2 regions of the Streptomyces sp. NPDC025638 genome follow, and region 1 is predicted to be linked to the other one. Evidence: riboswitches for the same ligand, from Rfam matches in the RefSeq annotation. Region 1 holds a riboswitch; the other holds the start of a gene.
What was found. A riboswitch is a leader RNA that binds a small molecule or an ion and turns the genes downstream of it on or off. The one in region 1 is predicted to bind glycine.
Positions count from the first base shown of each region.

Region 2: linked by a shared signal. The riboswitch ahead of gcvP (aminomethyl-transferring glycine dehydrogenase) and the one ahead of gcvT (glycine cleavage system aminomethyltransferase GcvT) in region 1 are both predicted to bind glycine.

Region 1 is NZ_JBVHLX010000021.1:59,733-64,140, reverse strand. Features, by position in the region: gene ACZ4EG_RS39020 (enhanced serine sensitivity protein SseB) at 1-721, opposite strand, end outside; gene ACZ4EG_RS39015 (AAA family ATPase) at 788-1,456, opposite strand; glycine riboswitch at 1,633-1,729, shown strand; glycine riboswitch at 1,730-1,846, shown strand; gene gcvT (glycine cleavage system aminomethyltransferase GcvT) at 1,922-3,040, shown strand; gene gcvH (glycine cleavage system protein GcvH) at 3,163-3,540, shown strand; gene glyA (serine hydroxymethyltransferase) at 3,555-4,408, shown strand, end outside.
Region 2 is NZ_JBVHLX010000004.1:648,660-653,067, forward strand. Features, by position in the region: gene gcvP (aminomethyl-transferring glycine dehydrogenase) at 1-2,684, opposite strand, end outside; glycine riboswitch at 2,860-2,955, opposite strand; gene ACZ4EG_RS13980 (PRC-barrel domain-containing protein) at 3,070-3,441, shown strand; gene ACZ4EG_RS13985 (DNA polymerase IV) at 3,553-4,408, opposite strand, start outside.

The DNA of each region.
Region 1 (4,408 bases):
CGAGCAGTACGAGGTTGACCGGCCACCGCACCGGGGCCTTCCCCAGGGCCCTGCCCAGGGCTTCCAGGGGGAGCGTTCGCAGGTCGCCCTCCCACTGGGACAGTTCGACGCCCACGAACATCACCGGGTCCGCGGTCTCGATCGCGGCCAGGCAGCGGCGGGCCGTGGCGACCACGCCCGTCCCGGCGAACTCCGCCGAGGCCGCGGCGAGGAAGTCGACCGGGTCGTCCTGCCAGTCGGGTTCGAAGAGGCGGACGCGGCCGCCGGTCGAGGGGCCGTCGAGTTCGGTGCGCCCCGCCCGGCACAGCTCGGCGACCGCCTCCGGCGGAAGCGGGACGCCGACCACGCCGTCCGGGTTGATCGCGAGGCCGACCTGCGGGGGCAGACCGCGGACGAACTCCACGGCGGGGGCGATGGTGTACGACATGTGGGAGCCGACGACCTGGCGGAACTGCTCCTCGGAGCTGAACACCGGGACGTACACCTGGCCCTCGATCTCCATCGTGGGCAGGTCCAGGGGACCGCTGTTCGGGCCGCCGCCGTTGGGCAGCGGGATCCATACGAAGCTGCGGCTCAGGACCTCGACGATCCGGGCGCCGGCCGACGGCACGCCGAGGGACGCCGACAGCACCTCCTCCAGCTCGTTGCCGGGCCATCCGCCGTGCGGATGGGGGTGCGCCTGTGCCGGGAAGTCCGTGGGGAAGTCCGCCGGGAAGTCCATCTGCCTACCGCCTGCTGGGAACCACTGGTATGGCTGGAAAGGCTAGCGGGTACCGGTGACCCGGTTTCACCGCGCGAAGCCGATCCGGTGCAGGACGTCCGCCGCGGCCCGGTCCAGCAGCACCGCCGAGCCGCAGCCCGGGGGCAGCTCGCCCCGCTCCACCGTGCGCAGGAGGCGGGCGGCGGCCCTGCGGTGGCGCAGGAAGGCGTAGCGGGAGACACCGCGGCCGCGCTCGCGCTGGCCCTCCAGTGCGGTGTCCGCGGTGACGTCGAGCAGCAGCAGGTGCAGGGTGCCGCCACGGCGGCGGGCCTCGCGGGCCAGCCATTCGCGCACCCATGTCTGGGCACCGCAGTCGTGCACGACGACCCCCTCGCCCGAGCGCAGGGCGCGGCGCAGCCCGGCGTAATGGGCGAGGCGGACCAGGGGGCGGTAGACCGCGTACGGCAGCAGGCGGGGCATGCGGGCGTCCCAGCGGTCACGGGTGTCCTGGGAGTCGATGCGCGCGCCCCGGACCGCACGCCTCATCAGGGTGGACTTGCCGCTGCCCGGCAGGCCGGTGATCACGACCAGGTCGCCGGGGCCGAAGAGCAGGCCGTGCGGGCTGTGGCCGGCGCGGTCGCGCAGATCGCGGACGACCGGTGCCGGGCGCTCGTCGCAGCGTCCGCGGGCCGAGGCGGTGGGCCGCTTCGGCAGGGCCATGCCCGTGGTCGTGGCGTACGCCGTGGTCCTGTTCACCGTGATCGTCCTCCCCTTGGGCTCGGAGATCCCCTGCCCGTCGAGTGTAAAGAGAAGGTAATGCCTGGTGTCTCGCGTTTTCGTGCGCGTACTGCCACAGCCCGGTTACAGAAGCCGACCTGCCGCGCGCGGGCGAGGCGTGCAATGATGTGGCCGCCAACTGCATACCGGCCGTTTGAATCCGCGCGGGAGAGTCCTCGGCAGCACTGCCGGGGCGCCGAAGGAGCAAGTCCCTCCCTTGAATCTCTCAGGCACCGTTACCGCGCGGGCGAGGCACATCTGAAAAGCGGGCCGCCGTGACGGTGGCCCCACCCAAGGTGCAAGCCGTGGTCGTCCCGGACAGGGGTGGTCATGGCGAACCTCTCAGGTTCCGATGACAGATGGGGAGGAACGACCTCGCCCTCCCCCACGCTCGAATTCGGCTCGCGCGGGGGGACCCCCATCGCCTTGGGAGACAACCGACCGATGAGCAGTACCGAACTCCGTCATACCGCGCTCGATGCGCTGCATCGCTCGCTCGGTGCGACCATGACCGACTTCGCCGGCTGGGACATGCCGCTGCGTTACGGCTCCGAGCGCGACGAGCACATCGCCGTGCGCACGAAGGCCGGACTCTTCGACCTCTCGCACATGGGCGAGATCACGGTGACCGGCGCGGAGGCGGCCAAGTTCCTGAACTTCGCGCTCGTCGGCAACATCGCCTCCGTCGGGGTGGGCCGCGCCCGCTACACCATGATCTGCCAGGCCGACGGCGGCATCCTGGACGACCTGATCGTCTACCGGCTGGGCGAGACCGAGTACATGGTCGTGGCCAACGCCTCCAACGCCCAGGTGGTCCTGGACGCACTGCTGGAACGTTCGCCCGGCTTCGACGCCGAGGTCCGCGACGATCGCGACGCCTACGCGCTGATCGCCGTCCAGGGCCCCGAGTCCCCCGGCATCCTGAAGTCGCTGACCGATGCCGACCTGGACGGCCTGAAGTACTACGCGGGCCTGCCCGGCACCGTCGCCGGTGTCCCCGCGCTGATCGCCCGTACCGGCTACACCGGCGAGGACGGCTTCGAGCTGTTCGTGAAGCCGGAGCACGCCGTCGAGCTGTGGCAGGCACTGACCAAGGCCGGCGAGGGCGTCGGTCTGGTCCCCTGTGGCCTGTCCTGCCGTGACACGCTCCGCCTGGAGGCGGGCATGCCGCTGTACGGGCACGAGCTGACGACCTCCCTCACGCCCTTCGACGCCGGACTCGGCCGGGTGGTGAAGTTCGAGAAGGAGGGCGACTTCGTGGGGCGCGAGGCGCTCACCGAGGCCGCCGCCCGCGCCGAGCAGAACCCGCCGCGCGTCCTGGTCGGCCTGGTCGCCGAGGGACGCCGGGTCCCCCGCGCGGGGTACGCGGTCGTCGCCGGCGGCGCGGTGATCGGCGAGGTCACCTCGGGTGCCCCCTCCCCCACGCTGGGCAAGCCCGTCGCGATGGCCTACGTCGACGCGGCGCACTCCGCGCCCGGCACGGCAGGCGTCGGCGTGGACATCCGCGGCAGCCACGAACCGTACGAGGTCGTGGCACTGCCCTTCTACAGGCGCCAGAAGTAGAGACTGATCACCGGGGCCCTCGCCCCGCCTGCTTGTGATGCCGGGCACATCACCCCGCTCACCTGCGGTTTCAGTACTCCCCCAGTCATCAGCACATCCCCGCGTACAGGAGAATTCAGGCCATGAGCAACCCCCAGCAGCTGCGCTACAGCAAGGAGCACGAGTGGCTGTCGGGCGCCGAGGACGGCGTCTCGACGGTCGGTATCACCGAGTTCGCGGCCAACGCGCTCGGCGATGTCGTCTACGCCCAGCTCCCCGAGGTCGGCTCCACGGTGACCGCGGGCGAGTCCTGCGGCGAGCTGGAGTCCACGAAGTCTGTCTCCGACCTGTACTCGCCGGTCACGGGTGAGGTCACGGAGGTCAACGAGGACGTCGTCAACGACCCCTCCCTGGTGAACTCGGCCCCCTTCGAGGGCGGCTGGCTGTTCAAGGTACGCGTCACGGACGAGCCGGCCGACCTGCTCTCCGCCGACGAGTACGTGGCCCACACCGCCGGCTGAGGAGTCGTAGACGTATGTCCGTCCTGAACACGCCCCTGCACGAACTCGACCCGGACGTGGCCGCCGCGGTCGACGCCGAGCTGCTGCGCCAGCAGTCCACCCTGGAGATGATCGCCTCGGAGAACTTCGCTCCGGTCGCGGTCATGGAGGCCCAGGGCTCGGTCCTCACCAACAAGTACGCCGAGGGCTACCCGGGCCGCCGCTACTACGGCGGCTGCGAGCACGTCGACGTCGCCGAGCAGATCGCCATCGACCGGGTCAAGGAGCTGTTCGGCGCCGAGTACGCCAATGTGCAGCCGCACTCGGGCGCCTCGGCCAACCAGGCCGCGCTCTTCGCGCTGGCCCGGCCCGGCGACACCATCCTCGGTCTGGACCTGGCGCACGGCGGTCATCTGACCCACGGTATGCGGCTGAACTTCTCCGGCAAGCAGTTCGACGTGGTCGCCTACCACGTGGACGAGGCCGGCCTGGTCGACATGGCCGAGGTCGAGCGGCTCGCCAAGGAGCACCGCCCGAAGGTGATCATCGCGGGCTGGTCGGCGTACCCGCGGCAGCTGGACTTCGCCGAGTTCCGCCGGATCGCCGACGAGGTCGAGGCGTATCTGTGGGTCGACATGGCGCACTTCGCCGGTCTGGTCGCCGCGGGTCTGCACCCGAACCCGGTCGAGTACGCCGATGTCGTCACCTCCACCACCCACAAGACGCTGGGCGGCCCGCGCGGCGGCATCATCCTCGCCAAGAAGGACTTCGCGAAGAAGCTGAACTCCTCCGTCTTCCCGGGCTTCCAGGGCGGTCCTCTGGAGCACGTGATCGCGGCCAAGGCGGTCTCCTTCAAGGTCGCCGCCTCGGAGGACTTCAAGGAGCGCCA
Region 2 (4,408 bases), on a different contig from region 1:
TCCTCGGCCGGCCACTCGCCCGAGCCGACCTTCTCGATCTCCGCGCGGATCGCGATCATCGCGTCGCAGAACCGGTCCAGCTCGGCCAGGTCCTCGGACTCGGTCGGCTCGATCATCAGCGTGCCGGCCACCGGGAACGACATCGTCGGCGCGTGGAAGCCGTAGTCGATCAGCCGCTTGGCGACGTCGTCGACGCTCACGCCGGTCGCCTTGGTCAGCGGACGCAGGTCGATGATGCACTCGTGCGCGACCAGGCCGCCGGGGCCGGTGTAGAGCACCGGGTAGTGCGGCTCCAGACGCTTGGCGACGTAGTTGGCGCTCAGCACGGCCACCTGCGTGGCCCGCTTGAGCCCCTCGCCGCCCATGAGCCGGACGTAGGCCCACGAGATCGGCAGGATGCCGGCGGAACCCCACGGCGCCGCCGAGATCGGTCCGACGCCCGTCTCCGGGCCGGCCGCGGGCTGCATCGGGTGGTTCGGCAGGTACGGCGCAAGGTGCGCCCGTACGCCCACGGGGCCGACGCCGGGACCACCGCCGCCGTGCGGGATGCAGAAGGTCTTGTGCAGGTTGAGGTGGGAGACGTCACCGCCGAAGTGGCCGGGCTTGGCGAGACCGACCAGGGCGTTGAGGTTGGCGCCGTCCACGTAGACCTGGCCGCCCGCCTCGTGCACCTGGGCGCAGATGTCGGCGACGTGCTCCTCGAACACACCGTGGGTGGACGGGTACGTGATCATGAGCACGGCGAGCTCGTCGCGATGCTGCTCGATCTTGGCCCGCAGGTCCTCGACGTCGATCTCGCCGTCCTCGGCGGTCTTCACGACGACGACCTTCATCCCGGCCATCACGGCGCTCGCGGCGTTGGTGCCGTGCGCGGAGGACGGGATCAGACAGATGGTGCGCTGCTCGTCGCCGTTGGCACGGTGGTAGCCGCGGACGGCCAGCAGACCGGCCAGCTCGCCCTGGGAGCCGGCGTTGGGCTGCAGGGAGACCTTGTCGTAGCCGGTGACCTCGGCGAGGCGCTCCTCCAGCTCACGGATGAGCGTGAGGAACCCCTCGGCCTGCTCGGCCGGTACGAAGGGGTGCAGCTGACCGAACTCGGGCCAGGTGACCGGCTCCATCTCGGTGGTCGCGTTCAGCTTCATGGTGCAGGAGCCGAGCGGGATCATGCCGCGGTCGAGCGCGTAGTCGCGGTCGGCCAGCTTGCGCAGGTAGCGCAGCATCGCGGTCTCGGAGCGGTGCTCGCGGAAGACCGGGTGGGTGAGGTAGGCGTCGGAGCGCAGCAGCGCGCCCGGCAGGGCCTCCGCCGTCGCCGCGTCCAGCGCCTCGATGTCGCCCTCGACGCCGAACGCCGACCACACGGCGGCCAGCTGGGCCCGGTTGGTGGTCTCGTCGCAGGCGATGAAGACGTGGTCGGCGTCGGCCCGGTGGAGGTTGACGCCGTTGTCCCGGGCGGCGGCGACGATCTCGTCGGCGCGGCCGGTGACCTTGACGGTCAGCGTGTCGAAGTAGGCGCCATGGACGATCTCGACACCGCCGGCCTTGAGGCCCTCGGCGAGGATCGTGGCGTAGCGGTGGGTGCGGCGCGCGATGGCCTTGAGGCCCTCCGGCCCGTGGTAGACGGCGTACATGCCCGCCATCACCGCCAGCAGCACCTGCGCGGTGCAGATGTTGCTGGTCGCCTTCTCGCGGCGGATGTGCTGCTCACGGGTCTGCAGGGCGAGCCGGTAGGCCTTGTGGCCGTCGGCGTCGACGGAGACGCCGACGAGGCGCCCGGGCAGGCTGCGCGCGAACTTCTCGCGCACGGCCATGTAGCCCGCGTGCGGTCCGCCGAAGCCCATCGGCACGCCGAAGCGCTGGGTCGTACCGACGGCGATGTCCGCGCCGAGCTCGCCCGGCGAGACCAGCAGGGTCAGGGCGAGCAGGTCGGCGGCGACGGTGACGAGCGCGCCGAGCTCGTGTGCCTGGTCGATGACCGGCTTGATGTCCCGTACGGCACCGGAGGCACCCGGGTACTGGACGAGCACGCCGTTGATCTCGCGCTCGGCGATCTCGGCCGGGATGCCGTCGCTGAGGTCGGCGACCACGACTTCGACACCGGCCGGCTCGGCACGCGTCTCGATCACGGCGATGGTCTGCGGCAGCGCGTCCGCGTCGACCAGGAACAGGCCCTTCTTGTTCTTGCCCATGCGCCGGGACAGCGCCATCGCCTCGGCGGCGGCCGTGCCCTCGTCGAGGAGCGAGGCGCCGGAGGTCGGCAGGCCGGTGAGGTCGGCGACCATGGTCTGGAAGTTCAGCAGGGCCTCGAGGCGCCCCTGGGAGATCTCCGGCTGGTAGGGCGTGTAGGCCGTGTACCAGGCGGGGTTCTCCATGACGTTGCGCAGGATGACGGGCGGGGTGAAGGTCCCGTAGTACCCGAGTCCGATCATCGAGCCGAGCACCTGGTTGCGGTCGGCGAGCGAGCGCAGCTCGGCGAGCACCTCGGCCTCGGTCCGGGCACCCGGCAGGTCGAGCGCGTCGGCGTTCTTGATCACATCCGGCACCGCGGCGGCGGTGAGCTCGTCGAGCGAGCCGTAACCGACGTGCGCGAGCATCTTGGCCCGCGCCTCCTGGTCGGGCCCGATGTGGCGCTGTTCGAAGGGGATGCCCTGTTCGAGCTCGGTGAGCGGAATGCGCTGGGCGGTCATTGCGGAGGCCTCCTGGTCTGACGCGACCTTCGAGGGGCACCCCGGCACGGGTACCCCGACGGCCTCCCCCTCTGTCATCTCAACCTGAGAGCTTCACCGGGTCGCCCGAAGGCACCGGCTTTCACCGTCGGTGAGAGCGGAAGCCGTCGACACCCGCCCTGCTTTCCAGAGTGACCTCGTCCGTGCGGTACGTGAGCCTGAGAGATTCCGGGGAGGATTTGCTCCTTCGGCGCCTCCGGTGATGTCCGGAGGACTCTCCCGCACGGGGTCAGCAGCCGCTTGCAAGACTACCAGCGAGGTCAACGCCCGGGCCTTCGAGTGGCCGCCTCCTTGATTGTGCTCTTTTGTAGTGCTTACGGATGAGTTGCGACCATGTGGAGGGCCCGTGCAGACCGACATCGATCCGCGCAACCTGATCGGCCGCAAGGCGTTCGACCGCAATGGCACCAAGATCGGCACGATCGACGAGGTGTACCTCGACGACGCGACCGGCGTGCCGGAGTGGGCGGCCATACGCACCGGCCTGTTCTCGCGGGACGCCTTCGTGCCGCTGGAGCCCAGTGAACTGGTCGAGGGCACCCTCCACGTCCCGTTCGACCGAGCCCTCATCAAGGACGCGCCCGACTTCGGCGTCGGCCGCCATCTCTCCCCGGAGCAGGAGCTCCAGCTCTACCACCACTACGGCCTGGACGTGGCCCCACCGCCCCGCCTCCCCGACCACGACTTCGGCAACCTGGCAGGCACGGACGAGAACTGAGGCCGAACGAGTGGGGTGACCGAGGAGGCGACACGGCGGGCCTGAGCAGCCTCCGGGCCTGTCCGCGCCCGTCCCACGCTCCGGCAACCCGTCCGGGTCCCGGCGGCCGCCTCACAGCGGCGTGGTCGCGGCCCGAGGCTCGCCCGTGCTCCGCTCCGGCTCTCCCTCCCCCACTCCCTGGACCAACGGCAACGGATCCGCCGGCTCCAGGTCCGCGTCGTCGACCCGGAACGTCCGCACCCGCCCGGGCTCCGAGTCCGGCGTTTCGAAGCGCACGGTGACCCGCCCAAGACCGCTGCCCTGCACCCAGCCGTGTCCGTACTCGGTGTGCCGCACGTCATGACCGGGCGACCAGTGCCGCTCGACGGGCGCCGGGCTTTCCGGCGCGGGCTCGCCCACGCTCTCCTCCGGCGCCGCGTCGGCCCGCTCGCCCGCCGCCTGCGCGAAGAGGTCCTCCTGTGTGTAGTCGGCGAGCCCGGAGACGCCCACGCCGAGCAGCCGTACACCGCCCGTCGTGTCCACCGAGTCGAGGAGCCGCGCGGCGGCCTCCCGCACCACCGCCGGATCGTTCGTGGGCCCGCGGAGCGTCTCGGACCGGGTGAGCGTGGAGAAGTCGTACCGCCGCACCTTCAGCACGATGGTCCGCCCCGACAGCCCGGCCCCGCGCAGCCGCCGCACGCACCGCTCGGCGAGCCGCTGCACCTCAAGACCCACTCTGAGCCGGTCGTGGATGTCCACGTCGTACGTGTCCTCGACCGAGACCGACTTGGTCTCCCGCTCGGCCACCACGGGCCGCTCGTCGTGCGCCAGCGCCATGGCGTACAGCCCGTGCCCATGAGCCTTGCCCAGCAGCCGTACGAGCTCGTCCTCACCCGCCTCGGCGATCTCGTCGACCGTGGTGATCCCGGCTCTGCGGAGGTGGTCCCCCGTCGCCGGGCCGACCCCCGGCAGCGTCCGCACCGACATG